One region of the Ensifer fredii genome, then DNA from elsewhere that is predicted to be linked to it. Evidence: riboswitches for the same ligand, from Rfam matches in the RefSeq annotation. Region 1 holds a riboswitch; the other holds the start of a gene.

What was found. Region 1 has a riboswitch for cobalamin ahead of bluB (5,6-dimethylbenzimidazole synthase). Riboswitches for the same ligand answer to the same signal wherever they lie in the genome.
Region 2: it holds a riboswitch for cobalamin, as region 1 does, so the genes downstream of both, NXT3_RS32160 (ABC transporter substrate-binding protein) here and bluB (5,6-dimethylbenzimidazole synthase) in region 1, are expected to answer to the same signal.

Annotation. Positions count from the first base shown of each region.
Region 1 covers NZ_CP024307.1:2,106,070-2,113,230, forward strand. The annotation lists gene NXT3_RS10420 (NADP-dependent malic enzyme) at 1-318, shown strand, start outside; gene NXT3_RS10425 (helix-turn-helix transcriptional regulator) at 492-1,226, shown strand; gene NXT3_RS10430 (acyl-homoserine-lactone synthase) at 1,381-2,025, shown strand; gene NXT3_RS10435 (DUF2865 domain-containing protein) at 2,183-3,316, shown strand; gene bluB (5,6-dimethylbenzimidazole synthase) at 3,270-4,031, opposite strand; cobalamin riboswitch at 4,076-4,287, opposite strand; gene NXT3_RS10445 (TolB family protein) at 4,330-5,154, opposite strand; gene NXT3_RS10450 (NAD+ synthase) at 5,158-6,840, opposite strand; gene NXT3_RS10455 (LTA synthase family protein) at 7,105-7,161, shown strand, end outside.
Region 2 covers NZ_CP024310.1:51,230-58,390, reverse strand. The annotation lists gene NXT3_RS23880 (ABC transporter substrate-binding protein) at 1-570, opposite strand, end outside; gene NXT3_RS23875 (hypothetical protein) at 598-897, shown strand; gene NXT3_RS23865 (pseudoazurin) at 1,178-1,633, opposite strand; gene NXT3_RS23860 (ABC transporter ATP-binding protein) at 1,630-2,433, opposite strand; gene NXT3_RS23855 (FecCD family ABC transporter permease) at 2,430-3,458, opposite strand; gene NXT3_RS32160 (ABC transporter substrate-binding protein) at 3,455-4,429, opposite strand; cobalamin riboswitch at 4,673-4,904, opposite strand; gene NXT3_RS23845 (hypothetical protein) at 5,055-5,309, shown strand; gene NXT3_RS31835 (hypothetical protein) at 5,408-5,545, opposite strand; gene NXT3_RS23840 (MBL fold metallo-hydrolase) at 5,820-6,692, shown strand; gene NXT3_RS23835 (flavodoxin family protein) at 6,747-7,161, opposite strand, start outside.

The sequences.
Region 1 (7,161 bases):
AAGCTCGTCCGCGAGCTGGCGCCCGATCTCGAGGTCGACGGCGAGATGCACGGGGACGCAGCCATCTCCGAAACGCTGCGCGAGCGGGTGATGCCGAACAGCACGCTGAAGGGCGAAGCCAATCTGCTCGTCTTCCCCAATCTCGACGCCGCCAACATCACGCTCGGCGTCGTCAAGACGATGACGGACAGCCTTCATGTCGGGCCGATCCTACTCGGCTCGGCGCTGCCGGCCCACATCCTTTCCCCCTCCGTCACCTCCCGCGGCGTCGTCAACATGGCGGCTCTTGCAGTGGTCGAGGCAAGCCATCCCGCCTGAGGAATGGCTCTCCGGTCTATCGCGCTTTAGGCGATTCCGCGGCAGCTTGCCGCGGAAAAACAACCATGCATTGATCTAGTGAAAAGACTTGCACCGATTACGAAATATAGCACTAGACAAAAACCGGCAGGCTAAACCATGTTTATTCTAGGGGCATGAATCGGTGTTACGGCATGACTAATCAACAGGCTGTCCTCGATCTGCTGGATATCGTGGAATATGGCGGGTGTGCGGAACCGCAGCAATTCTTCGCCTTGATGCGTCGTACCTTCGATATTGCGCATCTTCTCTATCTGGAAGCGGAACCGACGGCCGAGGGTCTCAAGGTCTGCCGCCTGCATCACACCTTCGGCGCCTATGCCGAGGAGCTCTATCTGTCGCGCGGTCTTCACCGGATCGACCCTATCCTTCGGCTTGCTCTCGGAGGCGTAAGGCCTGTGGAATGGGCACCCGCACGCCGCCGCTTTCCCGAATGCGAGCCGCTCTTCGAGGCTGCAGAGGACCTCGGCCTGTCCACGGAAGGGGTCGCCCTGCCGCTGCCTTCGCCGGCCGGCCGCATGGCGCTGCTGGCGATCAGCGCCAACATGTCGCCGACGGAATGGTCCGAATATCGCCGCTGCCATCTGCGTGACTTCCAGCTGGCAGCCAATCTCTTTCATGCCTCGATGCTCGAGCGGACGATGGCAGATACGATCGACGAGCGCGATCCGCGCTTGACCAGCCGCGAAACCGAGGTCCTGACCTGGTCGGCAGCCGGCAAGAGCTATTGGGAAATCGCGACGATCCTCGGCATTTCCGAACGCACGGTCCGCTTCTTCATGAGCAATGCACGCCGCAAGCTCAATGTCGTGTCGAACACGCAAGCGGTTGCGCAGGCAGTCCGCCATGCGTTGATCCCCACCATCTGACGGGGGAATTTACCATCGGAGCTCGCTCCCGGCGCCGGATGCCCCACAAATTTTGTGGGAAAAATCGTTGGATTAAACTGTCACTACCGACAGTTACATGTGTCGCCCGAGCCTGACAGCATCGCTCCATCGCGCAAACACGATGGAGCGAAAGATGATCAGGATAGTGAACGGAAACGCTCGCGGAAAACATCCGCAGGCCATCGACGAGATGTTCCGGCTGCGCAAGCGCGTCTTCCACGACTTTTTGAAATGGGACGTCAGGACCGAGGGCGATTGGGAAATCGACCACTACGACAAGGCCAATCCGCTCTATGTGATGTCCTATTCGCCGGAAACCGGGAAGCTGCGTGGCTCGCTCAGGCTCCTGCCGACGCTGGGGCCGAACATGCTGGATGATACATTCCCGGTGCTGCTCGGCGGCAACCCGGAAATCCGGAGCGCTTCGGTCTGGGAATCGAGCCGCTTCTGCATCGACCCGGATATTTCCCAGGACCGGTCTTCGAATCAGGTAACGATCGCCGCCGCCGAACTGATGTGCGGCGTCGGCGAACTTGGCCTTGCCTCCGGCATCAGCCACATCGTCACCGTCACAGACGTCTTCCTTGAGCGGATGTTCCGCCGCATGGGGTGCCCCGGAGAACGGATTGCCGAGCCGCACAGGATCGGCAATGTCTACGCGGTCGCGGTCGCCTGGGAAGTGTCGAGAAGCCTGCTTCGACAGATGAAGGCCGTTGCCCTCATCGAAGGCACGGTGCTCGAACGGCCCATGTCGCTCGAAACTGCAAGGGCGGCCTAATCATGGCCGGGCCGTTCAGGCGGCCCGGCCCTTCCTGTCTCGGAACACGTATTAACGCAAACGCCGTCTTGTCGTTGCGCCCTCACCCTAACGTCGTATGATGTGACTACAGGCGCCCCTGTCCCGCGATCAGCGGAGCGAAATGCAGGAAAGACGAGTGTCAGTGTCCCGATCCACTGCGTCCTTGAGGATGATGCGCCTTGCGGCCGCTCTGCTGCCCCTCGCCTTGGCTATGCCTGGGCAGGCATCGGCCACCGACGTCTGCGCGCGCCTCAGCGCCCGCCTCGCAGAGCTGCCGGCGGCGTTCACGACAAACGCCAATCTGCGCGATTTCACCGGCGCGGTTTCGCGACAGAACATCGAACTTCGCCGCGCCAGGAACGAAAGGCGGCGCATGGAATGCAGCGACGAGTCCGTCGTCTACATCGAAAGCGAAAATGCGGCTGCCTGTGCCGAGCTTGACGATGCGATTGCGCGCATGGAGGACAATCTCCACACGCTCAAGGCCCAACGCCGGCACCTGATTTCGAAGGGCAATGAGGACATGCGCCGGCGGATCCTCGCCGCCATGGAATTGAACGACTGCTCGGGGGACGCCGCTCCGAACTGGGACGAGACGGTTCCGGATGAATTCGGCACCGAAGAGGCGCGCGCTCATCGCAACATCCTCGAAAGCTTCCCGCCGGACGGCGAGGACTATCCGTTGCTGTTCGATGGTCCGACCGACGATTTCACATTCATGGAGAACGGCGCGGCAGGCGGCTTCAGGACCATGTGCGTGCGGACCTGCGACGGAGCATTTTTCCCGATTTCGTCGAACGCCACGCCGGCCGACTTCGGACGCGACGCCGAGCTTTGCCGGGCACGATGCCCCGGCGCCGATACGGAACTCTATTATCACGTCCTCGCCACCGAGGAGAGCGAGCAGATGGTTTCGGCGTCCACGGGAAGGCCGTACAGGGAACTCGCCAACGCCTTCGCCTATCGTGTGCGCGACGTCGGTTCTCCCGGCATCTGCGGCTGCCAGATTCCGAAGATCACGACGGATCAGAACAAAAGCACCACCTCGGGAACCAAGCTTTCGGTGGTCAGCCCTTCCGTCGTGACGATCGAGGGGCCGTCTGCACCAGCCTTCGGACCAGCGGGGGCAAAGCCCGTGGAAGAGCGCCCCTATGATCCGAAGAGCAGCAAGGTCCGGGTTGTCGGTCCTGCCTTCCTGCCACAGGAAGAGAGCGCGATCGATCTCAAGAACCCTCGGGGATCGCGTTACCAGCCGCTGCAAAACGAGTGACACCTTCCCTTTGGGCGGTCGTTACGAGGCTGTCGCGGACGCCCCATCCTTCGTCGAAAACGAGGTCCTCGAGCGGCAAGCGTTGCCGCCAGCCCTTCACCGCCAATTCCGGCTGCTGGTAGAGGCGATCGACATAGCCAAGGCACAGCCAGGCGACGATTTCGATGTGCTCCGGAATTCCGAGGATATCTTTGACCTCGTTCTCGTGGAAAATGCTGACCCAACCGACGCCGACGCCTTCGGACCGCGCCGCGAGCCAAAGATTCTGCACCGCGCAAACCGTCGAATACACGTCCATTTGCGAATTGTGCGTGCGGCCGAGCACGACGGCGCCGCCGCGGGTCCGGTCGCAGGTCACGCAAATGCCGAGCGGCGCCTTGCGTATGCCCTCGAGCTTGAGTGACCGGTATTTCGCCTGCGCCTCGCCCGAAAACATTCCGGCTGCCTCCTCATTGGCGCGCTGGAAAGCCTGCCAGACCCTCTCCCGCGTCTCGATTCGCCGTACGAGCACGAAGTTCCACGGCTGCATGAAGCCGACGGACGGGGCACGATGCGCCGCTTCGAGCAGGCGGGCGATCAGCGGTTCGGGCAGCGGTTCGGGCAGGAACTCGTCGCGCACGTCGCGGCGCGTCTCGATGGCACGATAGACGGCGGCGCGCTCGTCCGGCGAAAAGGCACCGGCCGCCGCAAGGCAGCCGTTCGGGTCAGGCAGCATCGTTCGATCCCCAACAATGCGCAACCTCCCGCCGTCCGCGCGGGGCCGGTCTATCTCGCCAGGCCGGTCTTCTGACTTCGGATCACTCGGCTGCGCCACCTTCCCAGATCGCATCAGGAACCAGTGGCAAAGCTCTGAAAATACTCAGAACTCTTTTGGCGCAGACGTCACCGTCACAGCGTTGGGCACGTGCCGGAATTCTACCGGCTTCCCGATTCTCCCGCAGCAAGCGGGCACCTGACGGCCGCATATGGGCACAGCCGCCGGCGAAACGCAAGGCGGGGGCGCCGCGCCCTGCTCAAGCCGGCCGATAACGCACGAAGGCGAAGGCATCGCCGTTGGGCGACCAGTTCGGAACGTTCATCGTCCCCTGCCCGCCGAAGAGTTCGAAGAGGACACGCGCATTGCTGCCTTCCGGATCCATCAGCCGAAGCCGCACATCGAGATCGCGCGGATGGTCGAAGACCTCGCCGTCATAGGACAGCACCAGCAGATGCCCGCCGTCCGGCGACGGGTGCGGGAACCAGTCACCATAAGGGCTGTCGGTGATGCGCTGGACATCGCTGCCGTCCGGCCTCACCCGCCAGATCTGCATGCGGCCGGTGCGGCTCGAATTGAAATAGATCCACGCACCGTCCGGCGACCAGTCCGGGCCGTCGTTGCGGCCCTCGCCATGCGTCAGGCGCCGCTCCTCTCCGCCATCGACCGAAATCGTGTAGATGTCGAAGATCTGGTCGCGGATCCCGCAATAGGTCAACGTTTTCCCATCCGGGGACCAGCCGTGCCAATAGGACGGCAGGTTGCGTGTCACCAGTCGCGGCGTGCCGCCCTCGGCCGGCAGCAGATAGATCGCCGACTTGCCGAATTCGGTCTTGTCGCTGATCGCCAGCGTTTTCCCGTCCGGCGAAATGCCGTGATCGTTGTTGCATTGCCCGGCAAAGCCCGTGTCGATTTCCACGGGCTCGGAACCGTCAAAGGCAAGCCGATAGAGCCTGCCGTCGCCGTTGATGATCAGTGATTTGCCGTCCGGCGACCAGTTCGGCGCCTCGACCAGCCGCTCCGTCTGCCAGACGACTTGCGTCTCGCCGGTGGCAATATCGAAAATCTCCACCGAACTGCGCATGATCTACCCTCGGTCGCGGAAACGGTTGGTGATCGGATAGCGCCGGTCCCGGCCGAAATTCTTCTTGGTGATCTTGACCCCGGGAGCCGACTGCCGCCGCTTGTATTCGGCGATGTAGAGCAGGTGTTCGATCCGATGCACCGTGGCCTCGTCATGCCCGCGGGCGACGATTTCCTCGGTACTCAGTTCCTTCTCCACCAGGCACTCGAGAATGTCGTCGAGGACCGGATAGGGCGGCAGCGAGTCCTGGTCGGTCTGGTTGGGCCGCAGTTCGGCCGAGGGCGCCTTGTCGATGATGTTCAGCGGGATGACCTCGCCGGAGGGGCCGAGTGCTCCGGGCGGCACAGCGCCATTGCGCCAGCGCGACAGTGCATAGACCTGCATCTTGTAAAGGTCCTTGATCGGGTTAAAGCCGCCGTTCATGTCGCCGTAGAGCGTCGCGTAGCCGACCGACATTTCCGATTTGTTGCCGGTGGTCACCACCATCGAGCCGAACTTGTTGGAGATCGCCATCAGGATCGTGCCGCGCGTGCGGCTCTGCAGGTTCTCCTCGGTGATCCCGGATTCGGTCCCCTCGAACGTGTCGGCGAGAGCATTGAGAAAGCCTTCGACGGGCTCCTCGATCGCAACGACGTCATAATGGCAGCCGAGCGCCTTGGCACAGGCCTCGGCGTCCTTCAGCGATTCCCGCGACGTATAGCGATAGGGCAGCATGATCGTGCGAACCCGCTCCTCGCCGAGCGCGTCCACGGCGAGCGCCGCGCAGATCGCCGAGTCGATGCCGCCCGACAGGCCGAGGACGACGTTCTTGAAGCCGTTCTTGTTGACGTAGTCGCGCAGCCCCAACATGCAGGCGCGATAGTCCGCCTCCTCGCATTCCGGCAGGCGAGACCGGAGTCCGTTGTGTGAGACCCAGCCGTCGTCACCCCTCGTCCATTCGGAGATCGCGAGCGCCTCCTCGAACTGGCTCATCTGGAAGGCGAGCGAGCGATCGGCATTGAAGCCGAAGCTCGCGCCGTCGAAGACCAGTTCGTCCTGCCCGCCGAGCTGATTGGCATAGATCATCGGCAAGCCGGTCTCTATCACCTGCTTCAGCACGATCTGGTGACGGACATCAACTTTACCGCGGTAGTAGGGCGAACCGTTCGGAGAAAGCAGGATTTCGGCGCCGCTTTCCTCGAGCGTCTCGCAGACGCCGAGCTCTCCCCAAATGTCTTCGCAGATCGGAACCCCGATGCGAATGCCGCGGAAATTCACCGGACCGGGCATCTCGCCTTGATCGAACACCCGCTTTTCGTCGAACTCGCCGTAATTCGGCAGATCCACCTTGTCACGGACGGCGATGATCTTGCCCCCGTCCAGGACGGCCACCGAATTGTGCCGCTGCGCGGAGGCTTGACGGGGGAAGCCGATGATCACTCCCGGCCCTCCATCCGCCGTCTCTGCGGCGAGGTTCTCGACGGCGCGCAGGCACGCCTTCAGGAAGGCCGGTTTCAGCACCAGGTCTTCAGGCGGATAGCCGGAAATGAAAAGCTCGGTGAACAGCACCAGGTCGGCGCCCTGGCGCGCGGCGTCGGCCCGCGCTTCGCGCGCCTTGGCCAGGTTGCCGGCGATATCGCCGACGGTCGGATTGAGCTGGGCTACGGCGATCCGTAGCGTCGAAGGTGCGGCTTTCTGTGGGGTCATGGCAGGCCTGTCGGTGTTTCCTCGGCGAATGCATCCAGCTTAAGGCTTGTACTTAACGCATCAGGGGGCAAAAAAACCCCTCCCAATCGCAATGCTTAGAAAAAATCTGAAAAATCCTGTTGTTCCCGGCCGTTAGTGACGCGACAGGGACCCGTCGCCACAGCGGGAACCTGAGGATCATCAAAGCCGTTTCGCCATTCATCCCCCGTTCAAGATGACGGTCGTATGACAGTTGAACGAAAGTTTTGTGAAATTGGAGAAGTTGTGGCCAGTATCGATTCCGCCGCGAGAGGTCCTCAGGTCTATGTCGAAAGGCCGGGC
Region 2 (7,161 bases), on a different replicon from region 1:
CACTTCGTTGACGATCTGGATATCCGGAAACTCCTTGAAGACCGACTTATAGCCGGCGACGCGCATCTCGTTGGCGGGATGCCCGGCAACGCCGTTGATTGCCACCACCTTGCCCTTGCCGTCGAGCGTCTCGGCGAGCCACTTGGCGCCGGCGGCACCCCAGGCGGTTTGGTCGATGCCGACATAGATCGCATCGGGCGAGGAGACTTCCGCGTCCGTCGCGATCACCAGGATGCCGGCCTCCTTCACCTGCGCGAAGATCGGATCGAAGGCCGTCGGGCTGTTCGGATTGACGATGATGGCATTGACGCCTTCGGCGATGAAGTTGCGAATATGGGCGATCTGCCCGGGCACGTCGACATTGGCGCTCTGCACCAAAACCTCGACGTCGACCCCCTTGTCCTTCCATTTCGCCGCGGCTTCCTTGGCCTCGTCGATCATCTGGGTGCGCCACTCGCTGCCGACCCAGCCGTTCGAAAGACCGATCTTGAAGGTTTCCGCATTGACCGCCGATGCGGAGACAACGAGGGATGCAACCGTGCCGAGCGCAAAAGCAATGAACTTCCTCATGAGATCCTCCCAAATCGTGCGAGCGTTATGAAGCCAGAAAATGTAATCGATTTCAATGGCGAGTATAAAGTTGAATCGCGACAGCCGCCGCAGGCGTCAGTGCCCGGGCGCTACGTGAATTTCCGCCGTTTCCTCAACACGACGCCGATTAGCTATCTGCGCCAGGTAGGCATGAGGGCACCCGCCGCAAAATCATCGAGCGGAGCCATCGGCGACGGTCGCCGAAATCGCACAACGCTGGGCTTCGTGCATCTCGGCCGGTTTTTCCAGGAGTACCGCGCCGCCTTCGCGTCTCGCCATTGTGCGATCTGGCCCCGCCCGGTGTGAGCGCAATGGCATTCCGCAAGGCAATGGCTTCAGGTTGAACTAAAAGCCGATCGGAGTGCCGCCCCCTCTGCCCTGCCGAGCATCTCCCCGCAAGGGGGAGATCGGGAAGCGGCGGCGCCTTTCTCGACACTCGGTGTTTTCGGAATTCGCAAGCTTTGATTGGGGCGGGGCTTCGCTTCTGTCCAATCTCCCTCCTTGTGGGGGAGATGCCCGGCAGGGCAGAGGGGGTGCCGTCGTCAGTCAATTCGATCCTGTTCCAGCGACCGGGTTGCCCCGACCGCTATTTCCCCGCCAGCTCTGCCTCGGCCTGGGCGAAGAGCGCCTCGAAGCGCGGCATCGCCCGGGCAGGAGCCTCGATCGCACGATAATTCTGCGGAAGCTCGACGTCTCCGACCTTGATCAGCATCACCATGCCCATGCCGTAGTGCGGCGAGCATTTGATGCCGTAGAATCCCGGCCGATCGAAGGTGACGACGATCTCCTCGTTGATCTTGCCCTTGAAGCCCGGATGGCCGTCCGGGAGCATGCCGTCGATCGTCGCGGCATTGTGGCTTTTGTTGGCGGCGATGTACTTGACGCTGTCGGCGGGCTGCAGCGCCAGGAAATCCGGTTCGAAGACCATCGAAACCTTTTCGCCGCGGTTCAGCATCTTGACCTCGCCGGTCTCGGCGCTGGCCATGGCCGGCATCGAGATCACGATCAGGGCGAAGAGCAGGCGCCTGGTAAGATTGATCATGAAATCCTCTTCAGCATCGGCTTTCCGGCGGCCGGTAACCCGGGCGCGCGGTAACGGATATGACAGCGGCCCTCGCTTTGGTGCTCGACGTCGACGTCGACACCGAAGACGGTGCGGATCCGCTCTTCGGTGAGGACCTCGTACGGGCGTCCCAAGGCGGCGATGCGGCCGCCGCTCATCAGCGCGATCCGGTCGCAGAACGTGGCGGCATGGTTGAGATCGTGCAGTGCCGCGACCGCCGTCAGCTGCTGCTGGCGCACCAGGTGCAGGAGACTGATCTGATGGCCGACGTCGAGATGGTTGGTCGGCTCGTCGAGGAGGAGGATTTGCGGCTGCTGTGCCAGCGCCCGGGCGATGTGCAGGCGCTGCCGCTCGCCGCCCGACAGCGTGTGCCACATCCGCGCGGCGAGCTGCGCCATGCCGACATTACGGATCGCCTCGTCGACGATGGCGTCATCCATGGCCGACCACGGCGTGAGCGGCCCGAGATGCGGCGTGCGGCCGAGTTCCACCGCCTGGCGCGCCGAGATGCGCTCGCCGGTTTCGGCCTGCTGCTCGACCAGCGCGATGCGCTTGGCGATCTGCTTCCGGCTCAGCCTGTCGACGCTCTCTCCGTCGAGCAGAACGTGACCGGACCGCGGCCGCCGCAGGCCGGCAAGCAGCGACATCAGGCTGGTCTTGCCGGAACCGTTCGGACCGACGATGCCGAGAAACTCACCGGCGGCGACGTCGAGCGAGACGTCCTCGAGGATCGAGGCGCCGCCGGCCGACCATGAGACGTTGCAAGCCGAAAGCGTCATCGAACCGTCCTGCGCTGGCTGAGGATGGCAGCGAAGGCGGGCGCGCCGACCAGCGCGGTGACGACGCCGATCGGCAGCACCTGCCCGGGAATGATGATGCGCGACACGATGTCGGCGGCGATCATGAACACCGCTCCCACCAAGGCGGAGACCGGCAGCAGCAATCCGTGCCGGACGCCGACGATCATACGGGCGATATGGGGGATGACGAGGCCGACGAAGCCGATCGACCCGACCATGCTGACCATGGTCGCCGTCATCATCGCCGATACGCCGATCAGCACGGCATAGACCCGGCGCACCGGGATGCCGAGCGAGGCGGCGGATTCGGAGCCGAAGGTGAATGCGTCGAGGGCGCGTGCGTGCCAGAGACAGACAATGAGGCCGACCAGGGCAACAGGCACTGCGAGCCAGACATCCGGCCAGCGGACGCCGGAGAGATTGCCGAGCAGCCGGAACATGATTGCCCGCGCCTGTTCCGCATTCGCCGCCTTGGTGACGATCAAGGAAGTGAGCGCGTTGAAGAGCTGCGAGCCGGCGACGCCGGCCAGAACGATCGCGCCATGACCCCTGCCCGCCCGCACCGCCAGCAGGCTGACGAGCCCGAAGGCAAGTAGCGCCCCGCCGAAGGCGCCGACCGGCAGCGTCAACAGCCCGGCGCCGATGCCGAGGACGGCGACGCCGACAGCGCCGGTCGATGCGCCCGCGGAGATGCCGAGGATATAGGGGTCGGCCAGCGGATTGCGCAGCAGCGACTGCAGCACGACGCCGGAAAGCGCCAGCGCCGCACCGCAGCTGGCAGCAGCGATGGCGCGGCTCACCCGGTAGTTCCAGATGATGCCCTCGTCGAGCGCATCGACGCCGTAGCCGGCATCCCACAGGCGGTTGGCGACCGTCTTGGCCACCACGCTCATGGGTATGGCCGTCTCGCCGATCGCCGCACCCAGCCAGAGCGCGACGAACAGCACGACGAGCGCCAGCAGGCTGGCGCTCGTCCGGGACAGGGATGGTGCGCTGCCGATCACTTGTTCAGGCCGGATTTCTCGACGGCATCGGCAAGCACCTCGATGCCCTCGATGGTCCGGATCGTCGGGTTCATCGCCTGGGCGTCCATCTCGACCACATGGCCGTCCTTCACCGCAGGCATCAGGCTCGAGACCGGATCGGACTCGAGGAACTTGTGCTTGACGGCGACGTCGTCGGCGGGGAAACGACGGCGCTGCATCTTGCCCGCGACGATCAGCGTCGGGCCGGACTTGGCGATGGTTTCCCACCCCACCGTCGGCCATTCCTCTTCGCTGTCGATGACATTCCTGATGCCGAGCGAGCGCATGATGTAACCCGGCGCGCCATTCTTGCCGGCGACATAGGGATCGATGTCGAGCTCGGCGCTCGAGAACCAGAACACTGCGGAAAGCTTGCCGTCCGCCGAAGCGATCTTCTTCTTCGCCGCTTCCTCACGCGTCTTCAGTTCGGCAACCAGCGTCTCGCCGCGCTCCTGGACGTTGAAGATCTGCGCGAGTTCGGTGATTTCCTGATAGATCAGGTCCATCGTGAACACCGAATGGCGAACGCCGTCGCCGCCGCCGGTATTGTCCTTGCCGATGCAATCGGCCGGCGACGTATAGACCGGTATTCCGAGCTCCTCGAACTGCTCCGGCTTGGCGACGATGCCCTCCGGGCCGACATGCCACTGGAACTGCGCGGTCACAAGATCCGGCTTCTTGGCGACGACGCTTTCGAAGCTCGGATCGTTGTCGGCGAGCCGTTCGACCTTGGCATTCACCTCCTCGTAGCCCTTGATGACCGGCCCGATCCAAACGGCGGTGCCGACCATCCGATCCTGGAGGCCGAGCAGGTAAAGGATTTCGGTGCTGCTCTGGCCGATCGAGACGGCCCGTTCGGGCGCCTTCTGAAACGTGACCTGACGGCCGCAATTGGTGAGCATCAGCGGATAGCTGGTTTCGGCGGCTTTCGCCTCCATGCCGATAGCCATAAGAACGGCGGCTGCGCACAGGATGCCGTGTTTCGATTTCGCAAACAGGATTTTCATAAGCCTATTTCCCGGATTCGATGAAACGGCCGAAAGGATGCGGCCGGTCGCGGCGCGAACGGACGGAGTCAGCCCGCCTGCCGACAGTTCGGCGGCGTCGCGGAACGGGAAAGACCAGAGGCAAGGCGCGGGTCGGCGCAAGGAGAGGTCATGCTGTGTCCTGTTCCGGGCATCCCCGCCCGTGATTGGAGTGAACGCATGACGGCAGGTCTCCTGGCTTGCGGATATCTGCCGTCCACCTGCCTTCCCGCGACAATTTCGCAGTGGCATGACGCTTCTCGCGTCACGAGGATGGGCGGCAATCCGCTTACAGTTGCGGGGGCAGCCACGGTCTTGGTCCCTGTTGGGTCGTCCGCACCGTGTTCCCTATTAATCCCCTTCGCTTCATCGTAGGGGAACCGTCGCTGGCTTCCTTAATTCGTTGATCATGACTGGTCAAGGCCAGTGCTGCCTACCAACATTTCGGCGATGCCTCCACACAGTGCGGACCCCGATGCCGAGGCCGCCGCTCCCTGGGCCGCCACAATCAGGTATAATCCCGAGCGATTTCAGGTCGGGAGGAAGGACGATGTCGATCGACGCGGAACTGCAAAAAGTCGAGGCCGGATACGCGATCGAATACCTGCAGGAGCATCCGGAAGCAGGCCTCTGCTGCGAGGAACGGCGCTGCTGGATTACGCCGAACGCTAACGAGACCGATCGGCAGGCGCTGCTTCTCGATGCGGCCGAGGCCGAGCGGCTCAAGGACGACCCTCGCCTGCGGCTCGTCTCGGGTATAGCCCATGCGGGCCGGTCTCTCTGGGTGGTTCGCAGGATGACCTGACGATCCGCAGAAGACGATCAATCGCCTTGCGCGGGCCCCTGCGCAATGCCGTTGACGATCAGGCGGATGCAGCTGCGCATGAAGCCCGGCCATTCCGGTCAGCCCGGCCATTCGGGTCCCTGGCCGGTCTCGAGCGCCGCGGCGCCGAAGATCAGGTCCATGAAGATGCGCGCGGTGGGCAGCGGCTCGCCGATGTCGAGCAGTCCCCTCGCCCGGCCCTCTTCCAGCCATCGCAAACTCCTGCTGGCTGCGGTTCGCCTGCCGACAACAGCCGGCCGATCCCGAAAGACGCAGGAATGTAGGGATTTGTTAATGAATTGGCAAAAATACAACCTTTCAATGATTTATGGCACCACAACGAATCGCGAGTTTCCTAATTCCGGCCGCGCAGGGCTAGAGCCAAATCATGCGCAAACCGATGTGAGCGGCGGTCAGGATGTGATAGTTCTGCGCTGCCGAGCCGCCGACCGCCGCGGCAGAGATTGAAGCCAATTTGCTCGAGAGCCTCGCATGCCAGACATGACCTCGACACTGAGAATCCTTGAACCGCATCACGGCGTCTTTGCCTACTACGACGGCCGCATCGAGGGGCGGAGACTTCATGGCGCGGAGCCGAATTGGCTCGATGACGGTGCCTACGGCTTGGGGGTCGCCTCCTATGCGGTCTTTAATGCAGGCGAGGCGATCGTCTACGACACGCATATCTCGCTTGCCCATGCGCAAGCCATCAGGCGCCATCTCGAGGGGCTCGGCGCAAGGACCATCCGGGTCGTCCTCAGCCATTGGCACAATGACCATGTCGCCGGCAATGCGGTCTTTGCCGATTGCGAAATCATCGCGCTGAAGCTGACCGCCCATCTGCTTCATGCCAATCGCGATCAACTCGCCACACGCGTCCCGCCCATCAGCCCGCTCGTCATGCCCAATCGTCTCTTTGAAACGAGGCTGGACCTTGAGGTCGGAAGTCGCCGGGTCGAGCTCCACCATTTCGACATCCACAGCGCCGACGGGACCATCCTCTGGTTGCCGGACGAGAAAATTCTTCTGGCCGGCGATACGCTCGAAGACACCGTCACCTATGTTTCCGAAGCGGAGAACACCGAGAAACACATTCGCGAGCTCGCGCGCCTGGCGACCTGGCCGATCAATCGCATCCTGCCGAACCACGGCGATCCGGATCGGATCGCGGCAGGCGGATATGAAGCGTGGCTCATCGACGCCAACCGGTGCTACCTCGAGCAGTTGATGCAGGCGGTCAAACAGGGCCGAGCCGCATCCCTCAAGGACTTTATCGCCGAGGACCTGGCAACGGGGGCCGTCTCGTATTTCGAGCCCTATGAGGCCGTGCATCGGAAGAACATCGCCGCCCTCTCCGCGCTATGAGCTTGTCCACCGCCTCGACCGTGGTTTACGGGCATCGCTTGCCGTGAGCTTCGATCACTTCTGGCGTGGCTGCGAGAGCTCCTTGCCGGCAGAGACCCACTGTCCGTTTCGCTTGAGCATCACTGCCTCCAAGAGAGTCCGCGCCGCGTTGCGGACCTCTTCCTGCACCGCCTCGTCGGCATCGAGCTCCGCATGGCTCAGCGCATAGGGCTTCCAATAGCCGATATAGCGATCCAGTTCCGCCAAGGCGCCAGCCGGTTCGAGATGCATGTAGCAGAGCCAGTCCGACAGGCTGCGCCGAACGTTCTCGACCCCTTCCACGTCTCCATGCACGATGACGGAAAAGAGCCGCCCGGCAAGATGCCGCGGATAGCTCCAGCCCTCGAGTTCGAGTGCCTTGGCAAGTGCAGCATCCTTGCCCTTCGTCAAGGTCGGATCGGCATTGCCGCCATCGGCGCAGACGAGCCGG